4 regions of the Mesorhizobium sp. M1342 genome follow, and region 1 is predicted to be linked to each of the others. Evidence: predicted binding sites of a transcription regulator. Region 1 holds the regulator's gene; each other region holds the start of a gene.
The links. Region 1 encodes HrcA, which represses chaperone genes, less so after heat shock. Its sites were predicted from a motif close to GTTAGCACTCNCNNNNNGNGAGTGCTAAC; they were not measured.

Region 2: groES (co-chaperone GroES) is a predicted target of HrcA. The motif match lies at 4,211-4,239, and genes of this name have one in related genera.
Region 3: groES (co-chaperone GroES) is a predicted target of HrcA. The motif match lies at 2,635-2,663, and genes of this name have one in related genera.
Region 4: NKH06_RS03180 (co-chaperone GroES) is a predicted target of HrcA. The motif match lies at 3,367-3,395, and genes of this name have one in related genera.

The regions. Positions count from the first base shown of each region.
Region 1 is NZ_JAMYLI010000037.1:28-5,671, forward strand. It holds partial or broken gene NKH06_RS28210 (glyoxalase/bleomycin resistance/extradiol dioxygenase family protein) at 1-64, opposite strand, end outside; gene rph (ribonuclease PH) at 247-963, opposite strand; gene hrcA (heat-inducible transcriptional repressor HrcA) at 1,162-2,244, shown strand; gene NKH06_RS28225 (hypothetical protein) at 2,269-2,466, shown strand; gene NKH06_RS28230 (PQQ-dependent sugar dehydrogenase) at 2,565-3,917, shown strand; gene NKH06_RS28235 (LysE family translocator) at 4,029-4,646, shown strand; gene cysK (cysteine synthase A) at 4,824-5,644, shown strand, end outside.
Region 2 is NZ_JAMYLI010000014.1:178,119-183,762, reverse strand. It holds gene NKH06_RS16885 (response regulator) at 1-558, shown strand, start outside; partial or broken gene NKH06_RS16880 (IS6 family transposase) at 585-740, shown strand; partial or broken gene NKH06_RS16875 (ATP-binding protein) at 913-1,071, shown strand; gene groL (chaperonin GroEL) at 2,131-3,798, opposite strand; gene groES (co-chaperone GroES) at 3,862-4,158, opposite strand; gene bioZ (3-oxopimeloyl-[acyl-carrier-protein] synthase BioZ) at 4,589-5,572, opposite strand; gene NKH06_RS16850 (adenosylmethionine--8-amino-7-oxononanoate transaminase) at 5,569-5,644, opposite strand, start outside.
Region 3 is NZ_JAMYLI010000011.1:35,982-41,625, forward strand. It holds gene NKH06_RS13210 (TetR/AcrR family transcriptional regulator) at 1-472, shown strand, start outside; gene groL (chaperonin GroEL) at 555-2,210, opposite strand; gene groES (co-chaperone GroES) at 2,275-2,571, opposite strand; gene NKH06_RS13225 (class I SAM-dependent methyltransferase) at 2,805-3,599, opposite strand; gene NKH06_RS13230 (ATP-grasp domain-containing protein) at 3,672-4,523, shown strand; gene NKH06_RS13235 (TetR/AcrR family transcriptional regulator) at 4,591-5,217, opposite strand; gene NKH06_RS13240 (MFS transporter) at 5,341-5,644, shown strand, end outside.
Region 4 is NZ_JAMYLI010000002.1:305,736-311,379, forward strand. It holds gene NKH06_RS03145 (ABC transporter substrate-binding protein) at 1-464, opposite strand, end outside; gene NKH06_RS03150 (LacI family DNA-binding transcriptional regulator) at 527-1,570, opposite strand; tRNA gene NKH06_RS03155 (tRNA-Cys) at 1,994-2,069, shown strand; gene NKH06_RS03160 (hypothetical protein) at 2,260-2,463, shown strand; gene NKH06_RS03165 (hypothetical protein) at 2,469-2,660, shown strand; gene NKH06_RS03170 (DUF1488 family protein) at 2,689-2,955, opposite strand; gene NKH06_RS03175 (hypothetical protein) at 2,952-3,200, opposite strand; gene NKH06_RS03180 (co-chaperone GroES) at 3,451-3,813, shown strand; gene groL (chaperonin GroEL) at 3,847-5,472, shown strand.

The sequences.
Region 1 (5,644 bases):
AGGTTTCCGCTGCGGTCAGGTCGCTGACGTAGAGAGCTGATTCAAGGATGGCAGAGGGCATCACGAGGCACCCCCCTCTGCCCTGCCGGGCATCTCCCCCGCAAGGGGGGAGATTGGCAGCCTCCGCATCGCCGCGCCCTTTGCAACGTTAGAGATTAGCGAAGCCCGAAACGACATCCGATCTCCCCCCTTGCGGGGGAGATGCCCGGCAGGGCAGAGGGGGGTGTTCAAGCTCGGCATTTAATCCTAAGCCACTGCCATCTGCTGCAAACTCACCAACCGCTGGATGCCTTTCTTGGCCAGGCCCATCAAGTCCGCGAACTGCTCTTCGGAGAAAGGCTCGCCCTCGGCGGTGCCTTGGATCTCGACGATGCCACCCTTGCCGGTCATGACGAAATTGGCGTCGGTGCCGGCCGCGGAATCCTCGATATAGTCGAGGTCGATAACCGGCTGACCGTCATGGATGCCGCAGGAGATCGCAGCGACATGGTCCTTCAGCACCTTGGCGACGCTGGCCATCTGGCGCGCTTCCATCCAGCGCAGGCAGTCATACAGCGCCACCCAGCCGCCGGTGATCGATGCGGTGCGGGTGCCGCCATCGGCCTGGATGACGTCGCAGTCGACGGTGATCTGCTGCTCGCCCAGCGCCTGCAAATCGACCACGGCGCGCAGGGAGCGGCCGATCAGCCGCTGGATTTCCAGCGTGCGGCCGCCCTGCTTGCCGGCCGAAGCCTCGCGGCGCATGCGCTCGCCGGTCGAGCGCGGCAGCATGCCGTATTCGGCCGTCACCCAGCCCTTGCCGGAATTGCGCATCCAGCCAGGCACTTTTTCCTCAAGGCTGGCCGTGCACAGGACATGCGTGTCGCCGAACTTCACCAGGCACGAGCCTTCGGCATGCTTGGAGACGCCGCGCTCGAAGGAGATGGCACGCATTTCGTCCAATTGGCGTTTGGAAGGGCGCATTCAGGCTGCTTTCTTGTCATTTTTCGGAATCTTGGCCGGCTTGTAACCGCATGGGACGCGTGGCGCAAAGGAAAATGGCCTGACGATCTGACGCAGACACCGGGTGATCTCACACAGACACCGGGTGATCTCACAAAGACACCGGGTTGCGCGGGTGCAGTGTAAGTCTATATCGTTGGGCCGGAGGTTTTTGGCCGTATGACCAAGGCAGTCGATCCCGCTTCGCAGTCGCCCGCGCTTCAGTCGCTCGATATGCGTTCCCGCGACATCTTCCGGCGCATTGTCGATTCCTACCTCAGGGACGGTGAACCGGTGGGCTCGCGCAGCCTGTCGCGTATCCTGCCGTCCTCGCTGTCGCCGGCGACCATCCGCAACGTGATGAGCGATCTCGAGCATCTCGGCCTGATCTACGCGCCGCACATCTCGGCCGGCCGGTTGCCGACGCAGGCCGGCCTGCGTTTCTTTGTCGATGCCTTCATGGAGCTTGGCGACCTTTCCGACGAGGAGCGCCGCGCCATCGAGGCACAGGTTCGGGCGTCCGGCTCGGGCGCGACGCTGGAGCACATGCTGACCGAGGCCAGCCAGATGCTGTCGGGCATGTCGCGCGGCGCCGGCCTGGTTCTGGCCGCCAAGAACGAGGTGGCGCTGAAGCACATCGAATTCATCCAGCTCGAACCGACCAAGGCGCTGGCGGTGCTGGTGTCGCAGAATGGCGACGTCGAGAACCGCGTCGTCGAGCTGCCTGCCGGCATCACCGTCTCGCAACTGCACGAGGCCTCAAATTTCCTCAACGCCCATATACGCGGCCGAACGCTTGCCGAGGCGCGGATCGAGATCGCCCGCATCAAGGAAGAGACCAGGGCCGCGCTCGACACGCTGTCGCAGGACCTGGTCGAGAAGGGGCTGGCGGTGTGGGCCGGCGCCGACAGTGGCCTGCCGGCACGGCTCATCGTGCGCGGGCGCGCCAATCTGCTCGAAAACGTCACCGCCCAGGCCGACATCGAACTGCTGCGCCATTTGTTCGAGGACATGGAGACGCAGGACGGGCTTATCCAGTTGCTTGACCTCGCCGAGCAGGGCTCGGGCGTGCGCATCTTCATCGGCTCGGAAAACAAGCTGTTTTCGCTGTCGGGCTCGTCGCTGGTTGTCGCGCCCTATCGCGACAAGGATGCCCGCGTCGTCGGCGCGCTCGGCGTCATCGGCCCGACCCGGCTGAACTACGCGCGCATCGTCCCAATGGTCGACTATACGGCGCAGCTGATTTCCCGCATGCTGCGCTGAGCTGATCCAACCGAGGAGACGACGATGGCGCTCGAAGAATTCAAGGCCCGGATCAGCCTGCTGCTGGAGGAGATGGTCAACCAGCCGGAGGACCAGCACGAGATCCAGGAGCAGTTGCGTGAAAAACTGCAGGAAATGCGCGCCATGGGATTGCCGCTGCCGGCTGACCTCGTCGAGTTGGAAAAACGCCTCGACGACGATTTTTACGCCGCCGGGACCTGAGCCGGGAAACCGGAAGCTTCCTCCACCTCATCGTGTGCCGTGGAACGATCGACGAGACCGCTCGTTCCTGTTCTCACGCCCAAACATTGGAGGACCGAATGATGCGTTTTACCGGCCCCGCAATTTCCGCCGCACTGTTTCTCTCGACCGCTTCATTCGCCCAGCAGGCGGACGATCCGGTGCTCAAAGGCGCGGCCGCATTCGGCGACTGGCGAGCGGACAAGCCGGGCACACGCCGCCTGATCAGACCGGACGATCTGCCTAAGCCCTATGCCACCCGGTCGACCTCGAACAGCGCCGGCGTTGCGGACATGCCGGCAGACGCGAAGCTGCAACTGCCGCCGGGGTTCTCGGCCGAGCTGGTTGCATCGGGCATCGACAATCCACGCGTCGTGCGCGTCGCGCCGAATGGCGACCTGTTCGTCGCCGACAGCGAGGCCAACCAAGTCCGCATCTACCGTCTGGCCGAAGGCAGTGCGAAGCCTGCGCAGGACGGCATCTTTGCCGGCAATCTCAACCAGCCCTATGGTATTGCCTTCTATCCGCCAGGCGCTGACCCGCAATGGGTCTATGTCGCCAATAGCGACAGCATCGTGCGTTTTGCCTACCGCAATGGCGACCTGAAGGCCTCCGGCGATCCGGAAACCATGGTCGGCAACATCCCCGCCAATCATCACTGGACCCGCGACATCGCCTTTTCGCCGGATGGCAAGACGCTTTATCTGTCGGTCGGCTCGGGATCGAATGTCGCCGAGCGCATGGGCAACGAACCGAAGGGCGGCCTCGACGCCTGGGCGAAGTCGCAGCCGCTCGGCGCCACATGGGGATCCGAGGACGGCCGCGCCGGCGTCCTGGCCTTCGATCCCAATGGCAAGAATGGCCGCATCCTTGCCACCGGCCTGCGCAACTGCTCGGGCATGACCGTGCAGCCGGCGACCGGCGCGCTGTGGTGCGTCGTCAACGAACGGGATGCGCTTGGCGACAATGTGCCGCCCGAATACGCGACCGTGATCAAGGACGGCGCCTTCTATGGCTGGCCGTGGTATTATATCGGCGACAATGAGGATCCTCGCCACAAGGGTGAGCGCCCCGATCTTGCCGGCAAAACGACCGTTCCCGATGTGCTGATGCAGGCGCATTCGGCGCCGCTCAACATTGCCTTCTACGAGGGGAAGAGCTTTCCGGCTGAATACAAGGGCGATGCTTTCGTCGCTCTGCACGGTTCATGGAACCGCGGCAACCGGACCGGCTACAAGGTGGTGCGGTTGCTGTTCAAGGACGGCAAGCCAACCGGCGAATATGAGGATTTCATCACCGGTTTCGTCGTCTCAAACGGCGAGGTGTGGGGGCGGCCGGTCGGCGTGGCGGTGGCCCTGGATGGTGCGCTGATCGTCACCGAGGACGGTAACGGCACCATCTGGCGTGTCACCCATGGCGACGGTCGTTCCTGAGCGCAACTCGCACAGGCGTGGTGCAATCGAATCCGAGTTCCAGGGAATTCACGCCCGCCGGGCTTTGTGCGATAGGATGCCGTGATAGCAGCGTCGCGCAAGGCCGCAACCATGACCCTCACCGGATTCCTCGCCTACAGCGCCGCTCTCGGCATCGCCGCCGCGATTCCTGGTCCCGGCATCACCGCGCTGGTCGCCCGTGCGCTCGGCTCCGGCTTCCGCTCGTCGCTGGCGATGTCTTTTGGCCTGATGGTTGGCGACATCACCTATCTGACCGCTGTGGTGCTCGGCCTCGCCATCGTTGCACAGAGTTTCGGCATGGTTTTCCTGGCCATCAAATGGCTCGGCGTCGCCTATCTCGCCTTCCTCGGCTGGCGCTTCTGGAACAGCGGCATCACGCCCGAGACCGTCGAGGCCAGAAAAGGCAAGGGCGGCTTGCTGTCGAGCTTTGCCGCCGGCCTGACTGTCACGCTCGGCAATCCGAAGACGATGATCTTCTATCTCGCCATCACGCCGACCATCGTCGACCTGAAAACCATTACGCTGGCCGACTACGGCATTCTCGTCGCGCTGACGGTCGTCGTGCTTCTGGTGGTGCTGGTGCCGTATCTGGCGCTGGCCGCCAAGGCGCGCTGGTTCCTGAAGTCGCCGCGCGCGCTCAAGGCGCTGAACCGTACGGCTGCCGGCTTCATGGTCGGTGCCGCTGCAGCGATTGCCGCCCGCCAATAGCGGGCTTTCGGCCAAAGCATTTCGCAAACAGGCCTTTGCGGGAAATGCTTTTCCGAGACGGCACTGTTTTAGACACAGGTCCCACTCGGATATTTTCAATCGACAGTCTATCTTGCGCGGTCGAAGGTCCTATGTTGCCCGCAAATCCACTTGCCTGAAATTCTGGGAGCGAAACCAATGAACAAGCCCGTTACATCAGCCCGCGTGCCCGGCCGCGGCCGCGTCTACGATTCCATCACCGACACGATCGGCGACACGCCGCTGGTGCGGCTCGACAAATTCGCTCGGGAAAAGGGCATCGTCGCCAATCTCATCGCCAAGCTCGAATTCTTCAATCCGATCGCCTCGGTCAAGGACCGCATCGGCGTGGCGATGATCGAGGCGCTGGAGGCGTCGGGCAAGATCTCTCCCGGCAAGACCACGCTGATCGAACCGACGTCTGGCAACACCGGCATCGCGCTTGCCTTCGCCGCTGCCGCCAAGGGCTACAAATTGATCCTGACGATGCCCGAAACGATGTCGATCGAGCGCCGGAAAATGCTGGCGCTGCTCGGCGCGGAGCTGGTGCTGACAGAAGGCCCGAAAGGTATGAAGGGCGCCATCGCCAAGGCCGACGAACTGGCAGCGACGATCCCCAACGCGATCATCCCGCAGCAGTTCGAGAATCCGGCCAATCCGGAAATCCACCGCACGACGACAGCCGAGGAAATCTGGAACGATACGCACGGCGAAGTCGATATCTTCGTCGCCGGCATCGGCACCGGCGGCACCATCACCGGCGTCGGCCAGGTGCTGAAGAAGCGCAAGCCCTCCGTGTATGTCGTCGCCGTCGAGCCGGACTCCTCGCCGGTTCTGTCGGGCGGCCAGCCCGGCCCGCACAAGATCCAGGGCATCGGCGCCGGCTTTGCGCCCAAAATCCTCGACACGACGATCTATGACGAGATCGTCAAAGTGTCGAACGAGGATTCCGTGGCCAATGCCCGCCTCGTCGCCCGCCT
Region 2 (5,644 bases), on a different contig from region 1:
ACCTATGAAATTCTCCTGCTGGAGTTGGCTCTGCCAGATGGCGATGGCTTGGGCTGGCTGAGACAGCTAAGGAGCGACGGGCATTCAGTTCCAACCCTCATTATGAGTAGCATCAACGATCTCGAGAAGCGAATTGCAATTTTCAACGGTGGCGCGGACGATTTTCTGCTCAAGCCCGTCTCTTTCGATGAGCTCATCGCCAGAATGAGAGCCATTCTGCGCCGGTCGACACAGGTGACCGACCCCATCGTTGTATTTGGCAATCTCAATTTCGATCCGATCGGCCGACAGGTTTCCGTCTCGGGTCATCCTCTGAAGATCGCACGCCGCGAACTATGTATTTTAGAGCATCTGCTTATCCGTGCAGGCCGCATCGTGCCTCGTGCGCAGTTGGAAGATCACCTCTATTCGTTCAACGACGAGGTATCTGCCAACGCGCTTGAAGTCGGAATCTATCGCTTACGTGGACACCTGAGTAGGTCAGGTGCAACGCCACGGATCACGACCGTGCGCGGCATTGGTTACCTTCTTGAATTGACTGAGGCGGCATCCGCATAGTTGGTCTAAATTGAAAGAACAGACTGCGTATCAAGCGCCGCATTCGATCCATCGGCTTCAAGTCGCAGGCGAGCGCCGTGGTTATCCTCTCCGGCATCGAGATGATCCACATGATTGGCAAGCGACAGGCGAGGTATGACTACAAGTCTGTCGATCGCTGTTTCGATATCCTCGCTGCCTGACGGACAGGCCGAAATGGCCGTTCACACCCCCATTTCCAGGTTTGCGACAGAGCCTTTTGTCGGCGTTGCCGGCTTCGAAGGGCCGGTGCGCGCCGAGCGCATCAAGATCATCCCCGGCCACCTTGCTGCGGCCACTCGCCGAGTACGAAGCGGTGGTCGGAGGGAGCTGGTGATGACGACGCTAGATCATGACCTGCTGATCGCAATCCTGGATCGGCTGAAGTTGACGGCCATCCGCGACCAGCTCGACACGCTCATGTCGAGCAAGATCGCGCAGTTCCCGTTTGTCCGCGAACTCGACGGCTTCGGCTTCGACGCGCAGCCATCGGTCTGCTTCAGCCAAACGTATTCATAGGTATGGGACAGGCCTTGCTATGTCCGAACGTCACTGCGCGGCAAAAACGTTGGATTTCTCAAGAAATAAAGTATTGGACAGTGCCCAATTTACCGTTGGAAAAGCTGGATATGGCGTTTCAGCGTTTCAGCGAAATAACCGAAATCAATCACTCCTAACAGCAAAGGCAACCGGAACTCGATCGCTTCCGTTGCCCGCGACTTAGCGAAACGCTTGTTCGCGATTTACTAAAACGGCTGTCCCAATTTAGTGAAATCCGCAGACAAGCCGCTGGAGGTTGGCCAAAGGCCACCCACGCCTGCTCCGAGGCCCTCCAGGGCAATGGTCTGAGACCTGGGCTCAAGCAGGATGAGACGCCGCTGGAGCTCAGGTGCAAGCGCTGCCACGCCCGCTCCGAGGCCCCACAAGGCCGAAGCGCAGTCGTCGGGGTCACGAGGCCTCTCGGCCACGACGACGAGCCTGAACCTGGATCCGCCTTTCTTGAGGCGTTGCGACTATCATCGCGGCGACACGCAGCTCTTGATTTGTGTGCGACACCTCAGCAGATCCATCGGGCTGAGCCGCTCAGCAATATCAACGAGAATGTCCAGCGGCAGATCAAGGATACTCAGAGGAGGAAACGCTTGATCTTGAGGCTCAGAGCGCGTCTGCTCCACTATAGAACAGGATGATTCACCGGGTCCTTCAACGCCAGCCGCCGGTCCGATGAGAGAATTGTCTCGGATATCACGCTCGATGGGGTTAAATGCCGAGATGGGCGCCTTGCCACGCTCCTCAATGCCCCTCATGATTCACCGCCTATAGCTACCAACTGAATGAATCATCGTGATTGTCGCGCAGCGGAATCCTCAAGGATCGGGCAGTTCGTAGGGGGCGCCGGTTTGACCAGGTTGAGCCCGCGAATTGCTCGATCGGACAAGATCCTAATTCTGACGAGATCCTCGGGACGCACTCCAAGTTGTCGATCATGTTCGGCACACAAGGAAAGGGCGGCATTGCTGCCGCCCTTTCCCCTGTAGGTTGATAGGGGCTGGATTAGAAATCCATGCCGCCCATGCCGCCCATGCCGCCCATACCGCCGCCGCCCATGCCGCCAGGCATGCCGCCGCCGCCAGCCGACTCCTTCTTCGGAGCCTCCGCGATCATGGCTTCGGTGGTGACCAGCAGGCCGGCGACCGAGGCCGCGTCCTGGAGAGCCGTACGGACAACCTTGACCGGATCGACGATACCCATGGCGATCATGTCGCCATATTCGCCGGTCTGGGCGTTGTAGCCGAAGGTCGCGCCCTTGTTCTCAAGGATCTTGCCGGCAACGATCGATGCTTCCGCACCGGCGTTGGCCGCGATCTGGCGGGCCGGAGCCTGCAGCGCACGACGAACGATGTTGATGCCGGCGGCCTGGTCGGCATTGACGCCGGTGACCTTGATGTCGGCCGAAGCGCGCAGGAGAGCGACGCCGCCGCCTGCAACGATGCCTTCTTCGACGGCCGCGCGGGTCGCGTTGAGGGCGTCATCGACGCGGTCCTTCTTTTCCTTGACTTCGACTTCCGTGGCACCGCCGACGCGGATCACCGCAACGCCGCCGGCGAGCTTCGCCAGACGTTCCTGCAGCTTCTCCTTGTCGTAGTCCGAAGTGGTCTCTTCGATCTGCTGCTTGATCTGGGCAACGCGGCCCTGGATCTCGGCCTTCTTGCCGGCGCCGTCGACGATGGTGGTGTTCTCCTTGGAGATCGACACCTTCTTGGCGCGGCCGAGCATGTTGAGGCCGACGTTCTCGAGCTTGATGCCGAGGTCTTCCGAGATGACCTGGCCACCGGTGAGGATGGCGATGTCTTCCAGCATGGCCTTGCGGCGATCACCGAAGCCCGGCGCCTTGACGGCGGCGATCTTCAGGCCGCCACGCAGCTTGTTGACGACCAGCGTGGCCAGGGCCTCGCCTTCGACGTCTTCCGAGATGATGAGCAGCGGCTTCGAGGTCTGCACGACGGCTTCGAGAACCGGCAGCATCGCCTGCAGGTTGGACAGCTTCTTCTCGTGCAGGAGGATGTAGACGTCCTCGAGCTCGGCAACCATCTTGTCGGCGTTGGTGACGAAGTAGGGCGAGAGATAGCCGCGGTCGAACTGCATGCCTTCGACGACCTCGAGTTCAGTCTCGGCGGTCTTGGCTTCCTCAACCGTGATGACGCCTTCGTTGCCGACCTTCTGCATCGCTTCGGCGATCATCTTGCCGACCGACTCGTCGCCATTGCCGGCGATCGTGCCGACCTGGGCAACTTCCTCGGAGGTCTTGATCTTCTTGGCAGCCTTGCCGAGCGCCGCGACGACTTCGGTCACGGCCAGATCGATGCCGCGCTTCAGGTCCATCGGGTTCATGCCGGCGGCAACGGCCTTGTTGCCTTCCTGGACGATCGACTGCGCCAGAACGGTCGCGGTTGTGGTGCCGTCGCCGGCGATGTCGTTGGTCTTCGAAGCAACTTCGCGGATCATCTGCGCGCCCATGTTTTCGAACTTGTCGGAAAGTTCGATTTCCTTGGCGACGGTGACCCCGTCCTTGGTGATGCGCGGTGCGCCGAACGACTTGTCGATGACGACGTTGCGGCCCTTGGGGCCGAGGGTGACCTTCACCGCGTCGGCGAGGATGTTGATGCCGTGAAGCATGCGCTCACGGGCATCGCGGGAGAATTTTACGTCTTTGGCAGCCATTTTTTTACTCCTGGGCATCTCGCCCGAAATTCAGATTTGATGGTGCGAAGGAAAGGCCTGATATCAGCCGATGATGCCCATAATGTCGGATTCCTTCATGATCAGAAGGTCTTCGCCATTGAGCTTGACTTCGGTACCCGACCACTTGCCGAACAGGATGCGGTCGCCGGCCTTGACGTCCAGCGGGACCAGCTTGCCTGCTTCGTCACGAGCGCCGGAGCCGACGGCGATGATCTCGCCTTCCTGCGGCTTTTCCTTCGCCGTATCCGGGATGATGATCCCGCCGGCGGTCTTGGATTCGGATTCGACCCGGCGAACGACCACGCGGTCATGCAGCGGCCGGAAATTCGACTTTGCCATTTTTGGATGTCCTTGGTGCGGATGTTGAACGGTTCTCCGTTGCCGGAGCGTGCTTAGCACTCAGCGGAAGCGAGTGCTAACGCGGCAATGAGATAAGCCGCATGCTCCTGCTAGTCAAGACGAAAGAGCAAAGAGCAAAGAGAAAAGAGCAGACAGCAAAGAGAAGAGAGCAAAGACCGTGTAAGCATCGAGCCTTTTATGTGAACAATGTCGGGTATCAGACATATATGGGGCGGCTCACCCTTTGTATTTGAGCTTTATTCAGATGGCACGAATGATGCAACAGGTGATGCATTTGATCTCATCCAGAGGCTCGCACGGGGTCGTGCTGCGTCAGCTCGGTCATGTCGAGCTTCAGAAGGCCATTTTGGCATTGGTTCTGTTGCCCTATTCCCATTCATGACCAGTCCTGCGCGCGTGAGCCGGCCGGCTAGATTCCAACCACGAGAGCGCCGCCGCTGAGACCCGCACCCGCCGCCGACAGAAGGATTTTCTCTCCAGGCTGGAATGGCTCCGTCTGGTTGGCGAGCGAGAGCGACAGCGGGATCGTCGCGGCCGAAGAGTTGCCGTATTCGGCAATCGTCTTGACAATTGCTTGGTCCGCGATGCCGAGGTTCCTCCCGACCGCGTCGAAAATCCGAGTATTGGCCTGATGGGGCACGAACCGGCCGAGATCGTGTGGCCGCACTCCGGCAGCGGCTAGCGCGCTTATCGAGCAATTGGTCATCATCTCGACGGCCTTTGCGAACACTTCGCGGCCGTCCGTCATCCTCATTCGGGTTTGCGCGAGATCGAGGTCACCGTGGAACGGCTTGTTGCTTCCTCCTGCGGGAATCTGGATCAGCCCGTATCGCGAGCCGTCCGAAGCCACCGAGGCACCGAGAATGCCCCGATCAGCATCATCGCACTGACCGATCACCAGGGCGCCGGCGGCATCGGCAAACAGGACCGAGCTTGCGCGCTCGGCTGGATTGATGCGGCGGCTGAGGATATTGGCGGCGATAACAAGGCTCGCTTTGCCGTGCAGGCGGGTAAATCCGTCCGCAAACATCAGCGCATAGATGAAGCCGGCGCAGGCGCCTGTCAGATCCACCGCGCCTGCGCTGCCAAGGCCAAGCTTGTGTGCGACCAGCGGCGCGCTCGGCGGCAGAAGATGGTCGGGCGTCGAGGTGGCAAGCAACAGCAGACCGATGTCGTGGCGCGCAATACCGGCGTTCGCCAGCGCCATGTCGCCGGCCTGCGCAGCAAGACCAGACAGCGTGTCTTCGTCGGTTGCCCAGAAGCGCGACCGTATCCCGGTACGCCTTTCGATCCAGCCTGGATCAAGACCGAGATTGCTCTCGATTTCGGCATTCGCCACCTTTCGCCCAGGCGCATGATGGCCAAACCCGAGAATGCGCGACGACTTGCTCATGGCCTGGACCCGAAGCGTTCGCCCGCCTCCTCAATGGCGTCATAGAGTCGCTCGAGCTCGTCGCCGGTGATG
Region 3 (5,644 bases), on a different contig from region 1:
CGGCGGCAAGGACCAACTGGTCATCGAGGTGACGCGCGCTAGCGTTGCCGACGTGACGGAGAGGCTGGGCGAAGCGCTGGCTGCCGAAAAGAATCCGGCGGTGGCCGTCCATCATATCTACCAGTCGGTGGGGCGCATGCTGGAAGACAACCAGTTTTCGCTCGGCTGTCCGGTCGCGCCTGTCGTGCTGGACTCGCCCACCGACGTGCCGGAACTGGCGGAGTTGTGCCGCTCGGCCTTCGAACAGTGGATAGGCCTGCTGCGGGACGCCTTCGTCAGGGCGGGGGTGCCCGAGCGCCGCGCGCATGCATTGGCACTGCTGGTCGAATCGTCGCTGGAAGGACTGATGGTGATCGCCCGCGCCACCCGCGACCGCGCTCCGATACAGGCCGTGGCCGATGAAGTGGCGGCGCTGATCGAAGCCGCGGTGCTTGCCGGCGAGGTAAAGCAACGCGCGGATGCCGCCGTCTGAGAGGCCACGACGACCGCTGCGCAAAACAAAAAGGGCGGCATCTCTGCCGCCCTTTCCGTATCTGAAGGCTGATAGGGCTGGATTAGAAATCCATACCGCCCATACCGCCCATGCCGCCGCCCATGCCGCCAGGCATGCCGCCGCCGCCAGCCGACTCCTTCTTCGGAGCCTCCGCGATCATGGCTTCGGTGGTGACCAGCAGGCCGGCGACCGAGGCCGCGTCCTGGAGAGCCGTACGGACAACCTTGACCGGATCGACGATACCCATGGCGATCATGTCGCCATATTCGCCGGTCTGGGCGTTGTAGCCGAAGGTCAAGCCCTTGTTCTCAAGGATCTTGCCGGCAACGATCGATGCTTCCGCACCGGCGTTGGCCGCGATCTGGCGGGCCGGAGCCTGCAGCGCACGACGAACGATGTTGATGCCGGCGGCCTGGTCGGCGTTGACGCCGGTGGCCTTGATGTTGGCCGAAGCGCGCAGCAGGGCTACGCCACCACCAGCAACGATGCCTTCTTCGACGGCCGCGCGGGTCGCGTTGAGGGCGTCATCGACGCGATCCTTCTTTTCCTTGACCTCGACTTCCGTCGCGCCGCCGACGCGGATCACCGCAACGCCGCCGGCGAGCTTCGCCAGACGTTCCTGCAGCTTCTCCTTGTCGTAGTCCGAAGTGGTCTCTTCGATCTGCTGCTTGATCTGGGCGACGCGGCCCTGGATCTCGGCCTTCTTGCCGGCGCCGTCGACGATGGTGGTGTTCTCCTTGGAGATCGACACCTTCTTGGCGCGGCCGAGCATGTTGAGGCCGACGTTCTCGAGCTTGATGCCGAGGTCTTCCGAGATGACCTGGCCACCGGTGAGGATGGCGATGTCTTCCAGCATGGCCTTGCGGCGATCACCGAAGCCCGGCGCCTTGACGGCGGCGATCTTCAGGCCGCCACGCAGCTTGTTGACGACCAGCGTGGCCAAAGCCTCGCCTTCGACGTCTTCCGAGATGATGAGCAGCGGCTTCGAGGTCTGCACGACGGCTTCGAGAACCGGCAGCATGGCCTGGAGGTTGGACAGCTTCTTCTCGTGCAGGAGGATGTAGACGTCCTCGAGCTCGGCAACCATCTTGTCGGCGTTGGTGACGAAGTAGGGCGAGAGGTAGCCGCGGTCGAACTGCATGCCTTCGACGACTTCGAGTTCGGTCTCGGCGGTCTTGGCTTCTTCAACCGTGATGACGCCTTCGTTGCCGACCTTCTGCATCGCTTCCGCGATCATCTTGCCGACCGACTCGTCGCCATTGGCCGAGATCGTGCCGACCTGGGCGACTTCCTCGGAGGTCTTGATCTTCTTGGCAGCCTTGCCGAGAGCCGCGACGACTTCGGTCACGGCCAGATCGATGCCGCGCTTCAGGTCCATCGGGTTCATGCCGGCGGCAACGGCCTTGTGGCCTTCCTGGACGATCGACTGTGCCAGAACGGTCGCGGTCGTGGTGCCGTCGCCGGCGATGTCGTTGGTCTTCGAAGCAACTTCGCGGACCATCTGCGCGCCCATGTTCTCGAACTTGTCTTCAAGCTCGATTTCCTTGGCGACGGTGACGCCGTCCTTGGTGATGCGCGGGGCGCCGAACGACTTGTCGATGACGACGTTGCGGCCCTTGGGGCCGAGCGTGACCTTCACCGCGTCGGCGAGGATGTTGACGCCGCGCAGCATGCGCTCGCGGGCATCACGGGAGAATTTTACGTCTTTGGCAGCCATTTTTAGCTCCTGGCAGGGGCTTTGATCGAGCCCGGGAATTCAGTTGACGGGGAAAGGCCTGATATCAGCCGATGATGCCCATGATGTCGGATTCCTTCATGATCAGAAGGTCTTCGCCATTGAGCTTGACTTCGGTGCCCGACCACTTGCCGAACAGGATGCGGTCGCCGGCCTTGACGTCCAGCGGGACCAGCTTGCCAGCTTCGTCACGAGCGCCGGAGCCGACAGCGATGATCTCGCCTTCCTGCGGCTTTTCCTTTGCCGTGTCGGGGATGATGATCCCGCCAGCGGTCTTGGATTCGGATTCGACCCGGCGAACGACCACGCGGTCATGAAGCGGGCGGAACTTCGACTTTGCCATTTTTTCTTCCTCGATGAGAACGGTGAGAAACAGTTCCTCCATCCGGCGGCGCCGGACATATGAGTTAGCACTCACCAATGGAGAGTGCTAACGTGGCGCTGAAATAGGCTGACGGCTTTTGAGAGTCAAGGTGCGCGAAGGCCGCGATGCGAGCGAAATTTTTCTCATGCTGCCGCACGATTTAACAAAGCCTGGGTTGCGCCTGCCCCGGCTCGAGCGCCGTCCTGCTATCTTCAGTGTCTTGGCGCCCGCAGCACCAACAGCGGGCATCGCTCGGCGAGCCCATAGCTCCCGGTCAAAGCGATGCGAACATCACCAAAGAACGCTTCCGCCTCGCTCGCCAATGCAGTCGCCGGCGCGAAGGTGTAGATGGCCGGCGAGTTCCGATAGACATCGATGGTGCCGATGGTGGGCAGGTCCCAGCCCGTGCGAGCCGAAAGCTCTTTGCGGTCAGGAAACAGTGCATCGAACCTTTCCGCGATCGTCCTGACCGGAATGGCATGGTCGGGCGCGTCGCCCGTCGCGGTCATTGCGACGCGCCATTTGAGTTCGTGGAAGGTCGAGACACCGCCCGACAGTGCAAGCGCCCGCACCGCCGCCGGATCGTCCGGTGTTTCGGGACCGGCAAAGAGACGCAGTCCCGCTCGGCCGCCGGTGCGCAGTACGCCGGCGATCGCCGCAAATAGCGCCCGGCGCGCGGTTGAAAGGCCGAGCGCCGACAGGCAGCCATCGCCGATCACCGCATCTATGCTTGCGTCCGACACCGGCAAGTCGAGCCAGTCGCCGTTGATTGCCTTTCGCAACGCGGTGTCGCCTGGCCAGATACCGGCGATCATGTCGGAGGATTCGTCGACGGCCATCATCGTCGTCCCGAGCCCGGCGAGTTCCGGCGTCACGCCGAGCAGAATGACGTGCGCCTTCGAAAGGTCGAGCTCACGCTCATAGGCCTCAACCGCTTCCGCTGGCGGCCGCAACGGTGGCCCGAGCAACTGCCAGTGCCCTCGAATGGCATTCCAATGGTCGGTCATCCACACCCCCAAGCCGGCATTGTATTTGCAGGCATAATGGAGGACGCTGATGAAGCCAAGCTCGGGGGGCGCATGACACGCATCGCGGTTATTACGCATGAGTTCGACAGGTTCGAACGCCGGCGTGGCCTGCTGTTTCGCCGCCGGAGCTCCTATATGCTTTTCGGTTTGCTGGAGGAACTGAAGCGACGCGGTCATTCCGTCCGCATAATCCCCGGAACGTCGGCAAAGCCGGAGGCCGACATCGCGGTGCTGCACGTCGATGCGACTGTGACGCCCCCCGAATATGTCGAATACGCACGCGCTTTTCCCTTTTGCCTGAACATCGGAGCCGCCGACATCTCCAAGCGACGCGTCAGTGGCGCGGTGATCGGCAAGGAGGACGACTGGCAAGGACCGGTCATCGTCAAGAGCAATCTCAACAATCTCGGGATGCGGGAGCAAGCGCTCAACCGGCGATCGCTGCGAGCCGGGAAGCCGAAGCCGTTTCCCGGCGTCGAGCTCATCGAGGGTTATCGCGTCTATGCATCCCTTTCGGATGTTGCGCCGGAGGTCTTCGACCGCAGCGATCTCGTCGTCGAAAAATTCATTCCCGAGCCGGAGGCGGACGGCTTTGGAGCCCGCTTCTGGATATTCTGCGGCGAGCGCGAGCGCTGCACCCGCCATGTCTCGCCGCAGAGCCTCGTCAAGGGCGACGACACGATCCGACGTGAGCCGGTTCCGGTTCCCGACGAGCTTCGCACGTTGAGGCGCCGGCTTGGCTTTGACTACGGAAAGTTCGATTTCGTCATGCATGAGGGCAGGGCGGTGCTGCTTGATGCCAACAAGACGCCCGGTGGCGCCCGCAATCTTTCTGCGTTTCTCGCTGCCGGCAATGCCAATCTTGCCGACGGCTTCGAAGCCCTTGTCCGCCAGGTCGCATAGCGGGCGTTCTGATGCTTGCGATGCCCGACACCTCTCATTCGCGGCAGCTTGCTGACGATCGCCACGGCTACAAAAACAGCCGCAGCTGGGTGTGAATGATAGACCGGTAATCCTCGATGGTCTGGCGGCTTTCCGGTTCGCCCTCGGCGAGCGCCAGGCGCACCACGCCGCCGGCGAGCTGGAAGATCAGCAGAACCATGCGTTCGAACTGCTCGCGCCTCTCGGGCTTGAGCAAGGCGATGACGTGGTCGCAGAACATTTTGGCTTGGTACCGGGTTTCCGCGATGTCGAGGTTCTTGAGTGCCTTGTCGGCCTGGATGGCGTTCTGCAGATCCTGGATGGCCGGATCGCCGGCGACACGGCTGAGATAATCATCGAGCAGCCGGTCAGCGGCCACGATCACGTCTTTCGCCTCGCGGATTTCGGCGATGATCGTCGTCAGCCGTGCCCGGCTGACCTCTGAAAACCGCTCATAGAGCATCGCCAGAATCGCCGATTTGTTGGGAAAATAGTGGTAGACGGTGGCGATCGGCCCGCCCGCCAGCATGCCAACTTCCTTCATGGTGACGGCGTCGATACCCTTTTCCCCGATCAGCCGCATGGTCGTCGACAGGATCGCGTCGATGCGTTCGCGGCTGCGTTCCTGCTTGGGCCTGCGCCTCGGCTCGGTCGCCATTCTCTTCAATTCCGTCATGCACCGATCTTTCGCACGGTTTTCAAATTCCGATTGACAAGAAATATGATCAAGTATCAGTTTCTGAAATACTGACAGGTTGTCAGCTTTTTTGCCGCACGGCAAGGACGTTGGGAGGCGCCTTTGGCTTCGACAGACACCGGCCATGCAGGCAGCGGCGACTGGCTGGTCGGCAATCCGACCGGCTGGCAGCTGGCGTCTGCCCTGTGGATCGGTTCGGTCGGCCTGCTCATCCTCGGGCTGCAGCCCGTGTTGCTCGGCGCCCTTTACACTGAGGGTCATGTCAGCGGCGACGAACTGGCGCTGGTCGCCACCGCCGAGATGATCGCCATTGCCATCGGTTCGGCTGTCGTGGCGATGCTGCTTTCGGCGCACCACATGCGCTGGAAAAGTGCCGTCCTTCTGCTGCTGCTGGCGCTGGCCAATG
Region 4 (5,644 bases), on a different contig from region 1:
TTTTCAGGGTCGAGGCCAGCCTGCTTGAACAGTTTCTTGTTCCAGATCAGCACCGAGGCGTCGGCGGAGAACGGCAGCCCGTAAATGTGGTCCTTGTAGGTGCCGGTCTTCACATGCGCAGGCGACAGGCTCGAGAAATAGGGCAGGGACTTGGCCCAGTCGGTGATGTCCTCCAGCTGGCCGGCGGCGGCGAAGGAGGGCGTGTAGATCAGGTCGAGCGACAGCGCGTCGGGCGCGGTGCCGCCGGCCGCGGAGGCACCATATTTCGGGATGATCTCGGCATTGGGGATGATGTCGAGCTTGACCTGGTTGGTGTGCGCCTTGTTGTAGGCGTCGACGATCCTCGGCATGAAATTCGAGCCGTCGGCGCGCACCCAGATGTTGGCCGTCTCGGCGGCCGCGGCACCGATGCCGCCACCCAGAACGGCAGCGGCCAGGGCCAGTTTGGCAATAAGGTTCCTCATGTTCTCCTCCTCCAGGGTTGGCCGCGCTCCGCGGCTTGGCGCCGATTGCGCGGCGCTTGGTTTCAGCCATCCAGCGGATGGCCGCATGACTGCCGCACCACCAGCCGGCACGGCAGTTTTCGAATGCCCGGCGCGGCGGGCTTGCCGCCGACCAGCGAAAGCAGGGTCAGCCCGGCCTCGCGCCCGAGAGCAACCAGGTTCATGTCGATGGAGGTCAGCGGCGGACGCGTCGCCTCGGCCACGATCTCCCAATTGTCGAAACCGATGACGCCGACATCGCCGGGTACGTCGAGGCCGCGTTCGCGCAGAGCATCAATGACGCCGCGCGCGATCTGGTCGTTGCCGCAGAAGACCGCGTCCGGCCTTTCGCTTTTGCCGTCGAACAGTTGCGCAACCGCCTGGTGACCCCAGGCTTCCGACCAGGAGCCGAGCAGCGGCTCGCTGACCGTCAGGCCGTTTTCGACGAGCACGTCGCGGTAAGCCTGGACGCGCGCGTGCACCACGGCAAAGCTCGCCGGCCCGGTGACGTGGGCGATGCGCTTGCGGCCCAGCCGGCAGAAATGCTCGACGGCCAGCCGGGCGCCGCCAACATCGTCCGAGACGAAAGCGACGGCGTCGGGATCTGGCTGCGTGAAGGCATAGATCACCGGGACGCGCAGATTGGAGAGGTCGACGGGGAGATGGCGATCGATGCGCTTGCCGGTGGCGATGATGCCGTCCACGCGCTTGTCGAGCATGGCGTCGACATGCATCTGGCCCAGCCGCGGATCCTCCTCGACATTGCACAGGAACACCGAGACGCCATTGTCGACCAGCGCGTCCGAAATGCCCGACATCAACGGCAGCGAGAAGCGGCCATAGGTATCGTTGGTGAGCAGGCCGACGGTGAAGCTACGGCGCCGGAGCAGGCTTTGCGCCAGGCTGTTGGGTCGGAAGCCAAGCCGCCGGGCGGTCTCGCGAATGCGTTCGCGCGTCTCGGCTGTCATCCGGCCCTGGCCGTTGAGCGCCTTGGATGCGGTGGCGACGCTGACTCCGGCCTGGGCGGCCACGTCACGCAAGGTGACTGGCTTGGAAAAGACCGGAACAGGCAGATCGTCCGATGGCATCGCGCCGAGATCCTTGGTTGGGAAAAGGTTTTCTCTTGCCGAGCCGGATAAGGCCCGGCAGGTGGCCGAGCCCGACGACGATTGTTTGAGAAAACCTTTTCTCAGATGAAGCTAAGCCAGATCGAATCGCTGTTCAAGGGGAAAAGTTGGTTGGCCTCCGCTCCTCTCCTCCGAAATGCAACGCGGGGTAAAAGCAGCCTCGGAAGCGCGTAGCTCAGGGGAAGAACGTCAGTCGCAGTGCTGGAGGCCCTCGGTCGAGACGGGGCGGGCTGCCGCTTGGGGCGTGAAGGATTTCAACTCTGCGCCGGAAGCGAGACCCGGCAAGGTTGGCTGGCGAACGCTCTGAAACTCGACCCCGAAAATTCTGAACAATCCCTCGGGATTAACCTTTCCGTAAATATTTGGCCGCTACTTCACAGCCATGGCCTCGTGGCGGAGCGGCTACGCTGGAGACGGCAAATCTCTGAAGCCTCGGTTCGATCCCGAGGCGAGGCCTCCAAAATTTGGCGTCCCAATCTGCCCCGGGCGCAGTCAGTTCCCACGAATAGATTGTGTGTTGCGAATGCAGTAGGGACTGGCCGTCAAAGCAGTCCTGTCTTGAATTTGGCATGCAGGCGCTCGCGAAAAAAGTGCTATGGAAGGGGTGCGAGCGTTCTTGCTTCGCTTTTCCCTGACATTCGAGGCCTTTCGTGCGTGAACCGTCGCTGCTGCCCGTCTTTGGAAAACTTGGCCTCAAGGCCCCTGTCGCCTTGGCGGCGGCACCGGTCTCGTCGGCAGGTGTGCCGCACCTGCGGAAGCTTCTGGCCGTGCATGGCGGCATGGTGCTGAAACTGTCGGTCGTCGCCTGGACGGTGCTGATCCTGGGCGCCGTGTTTTTCACGATGCAAGGCTGACCGCCATGGCCAACCGCTACACGCTGCGCATGGAGCTTCCCCAGAGCTGGAGCATCATCGATGTCTTCACCGGCCAGCCTGCGGTTGTCCGGCAAAAGGTGATGGTCGGGATGGGGCCGCGCGAGGCCGAGGACATGGTCGTGCAGATGAATGTCCGCGACGTCAGACGCCGCGAAAGGGCCGAGCGCAAGACCTGATCGCGGTCAGCGCCAACTCGCCGCCATTTCAGCCGAAATCGGCCGCCGTCAGCACATACATGCTCTTGCGGGTGCGGTCATAGGCCTTCGACGCCACCTCGCGGATGGCGCTGCTCTCGGTGTCGAATGTCTGGAGATAACCGGCTTCGTCGGCAGCTGTGCCCGGCCGCATCTTGGCCATGGCGTCGGCAGCGACGGAAAACGAGATCTGGAACATGCCGTCATGGCCAACGAAACGAATGCGCTGGCCCGCTTCGTCATAGCTGCGGCTGCGGTTGGGAAAGGTGAGGCTCATGTCTTGGCCTCCGTGGCTTTCTTGGTCACCCGCTTCTTCTTCGGCGTCGGATTGAGGGCCTCGGCGACACGATCGGCCTCTTCCTTGGCCAGCCGAAGCTCCCTCAGCCTTGCCGTCTTGATTTCCCTGGCTCTTGCCTCGGACATATATTCGGCGGTCGCCTTGTTTTTCTCCGCTGTCTTCTTCTGCTTGTCGACAAAGCGGGCTTCAGCTTTTTCCATGATCGTCTGATTGCCTTCGGCCATCGAAGAAATCTCCCTTGTGCCTGAAATCGTGAAAGTGAACTTGTCCGATAAATAGGCACTCGATCGGCAAAATTCAATCTTTTGAATTATTTGACATTCTGCGGATATCACGAAACGGCCAGCTGAAATAATACTTTTGAATATTTAATATGGTCCGCGAATAATTTTTGGCACTCCTATCTATCGAGTGCCAACGCGTCTATAGAGGAGGGGCGTGGCCGCCTGTGCCGGCCCCAGAAAGAAAGTTCCCATGAAATTTCGGCCACTCCACGACCGCGTCGTCATTCGTCGCGCCGAAGGCGATATCAAATCCAAGGGCGGGATCATCATCCCCGACACTGCCAAGGAAAAGCCGCAGGAGGGCGAAGTCATCGCCGTCGGGCCTGGCGCACGCGACGAAAACGGCGCGCTTGTTCCGCTCGACGTCAAAGCCGGCGACTTCATCCTGTTCGGCAAATGGTCGGGCACCGAGGTCAAGATCGACGGCGAGGACCTTCTGATCATGAAGGAAGCCGACATCATGGGCGTCATCGACAAGAGCGAGACCGGGATCATCGACAAGGGCGAGACGGCTGCAACCGACAAGACCGTGGCCGCCAAGAAAGCTGCCTGACCTCATTTTCTCCGAACGAACTGGATAAAAATCATGTCTGCCAAGGAAATCAAATTCTCCACCGATGCGCGCGACCGCATGCTACGCGGCGTCGAGATCCTCACCAATGCGGTGAAGGTCACGCTCGGCCCCAAGGGCCGCAACGTCATCATCGACAAGGCCTATGGCGCGCCGCGCATCACCAAGGACGGCGTCACCGTCGCCAAGGAAATCGAGCTTGCCGACAAGTTCGAGAACATGGGCGCCCAGATGGTGCGCGAAGTGGCCTCGAAGACCAACGACCTCGCCGGTGACGGCACCACCACCGCCACGGTGCTGGCCGCCTCGATCCTGCGCGAAGGCGCCAAGCTGGTCGCCGCCGGCATGAACCCCATGGATTTGAAGCGCGGCATCGACCAGGCGGTTTCCGCCGTGGTCAAGGAAATCCAGGCGCGCGCCAAGAAGGTCAAGTCGTCGGCCGAGATCGCACAGGTCGGCACCATCGCCGCCAATGGCGATGCCAGCGTCGGCGAGATGATCGCCAAGGCGATGGACAAGGTCGGCAATGACGGCGTCATCACAGTCGAGGAAGCCAAGACCGCAGAGACCGAACTCGACGTCGTCGAAGGCATGCAGTTCGACCGCGGCTATCTCTCGCCCTATTTCGTCACCAATGCCGACAAGATGCGCGTCGAGCTGGAAGAGCCCTACATCCTCATCCACGAGAAGAAGCTCGGCAATCTGCAGGCGATGCTGCCGATCCTCGAAGCGGTGGTGCAGAGCGGCAGGCCGCTGCTGATCATCTCCGAGGACGTCGAGGGCGAGGCTCTGGCGACGCTGGTCGTCAACAAGCTGCGCGGCGGCCTCAAGGTCGCGGCCGTCAAGGCGCCGGGCTTCGGCGATCGCCGCAAGGCGATGCTGGAAGACATCGCCGTGCTGACATCAGGCCAGATGATCTCCGAGGACCTCGGCATCAAGCTTGAAAACGTCACCATCGAGATGCTCGGCCGCGCCAAGCGTGTGCTGATCGAGAAAGACACCACCACGATCATCGACGGTGCCGGCACCAAGGCGACGATCCAGGCGCGTGTCGCCCAGATCAAGGGCCAGATCGAAGAGACGACCTCCGACTACGACAAGGAGAAGCTGCAGGAGCGACTGGCCAAGCTCGCCGGCGGCGTTGCCGTCATCCGCGTCGGCGGCGTCACCGAGTCGGAAGTCAAGGAAAAGAAGGACCGCATCGACGATGCGCTGAACGCCACCCGCGCGGCGGTTGAAGAAGGCATCGTGCCCGGCGGCGGCGTGGCTCTGCTGCGTGCCCGCTCGGTGCTTGGCGGCCTGACCGGCGCCAATGCCGATGTCACGGCCGGCATCACGATCGTGCTGCGGGCGCTCGAAGCGCCGATCCGCCAGATCGCCGAGAATTCCGGCGTTGAAGGCTCGATCGTCGTCGGCAAGCTCACCGACAGCAAGGACCACAATCAGGGTTTTGACGCCCAGAACGAGGTCTATGTCGACATGATCAAGGCAGGCATCGTCGATCCGGCGAAAGTGGTGCGCACCGCACTGCAGGATGCCGGTTCGATCGCAGCCCTTCTGATCACCGCCGAAGCGATGATCACCGACATCCCGCCGAAAGACGCTGCCCCGGCGGGCGGCGGCGGTATGGGCGGCTACTAAAACCCGGGACTTGTCCGATCTCTTTGAGAGGTGAATGACGGCCCCGATCGGGGCCGTCATGATTCTCAAGATGATCGCAAAGTTTACGCATAGCTGCCTTGCCGTCCGGCTCAGCGCCGGGAGGCACCCCTGATCTTGCGGCTTTCGGAGGGGACGCAATCCACGCTAGACT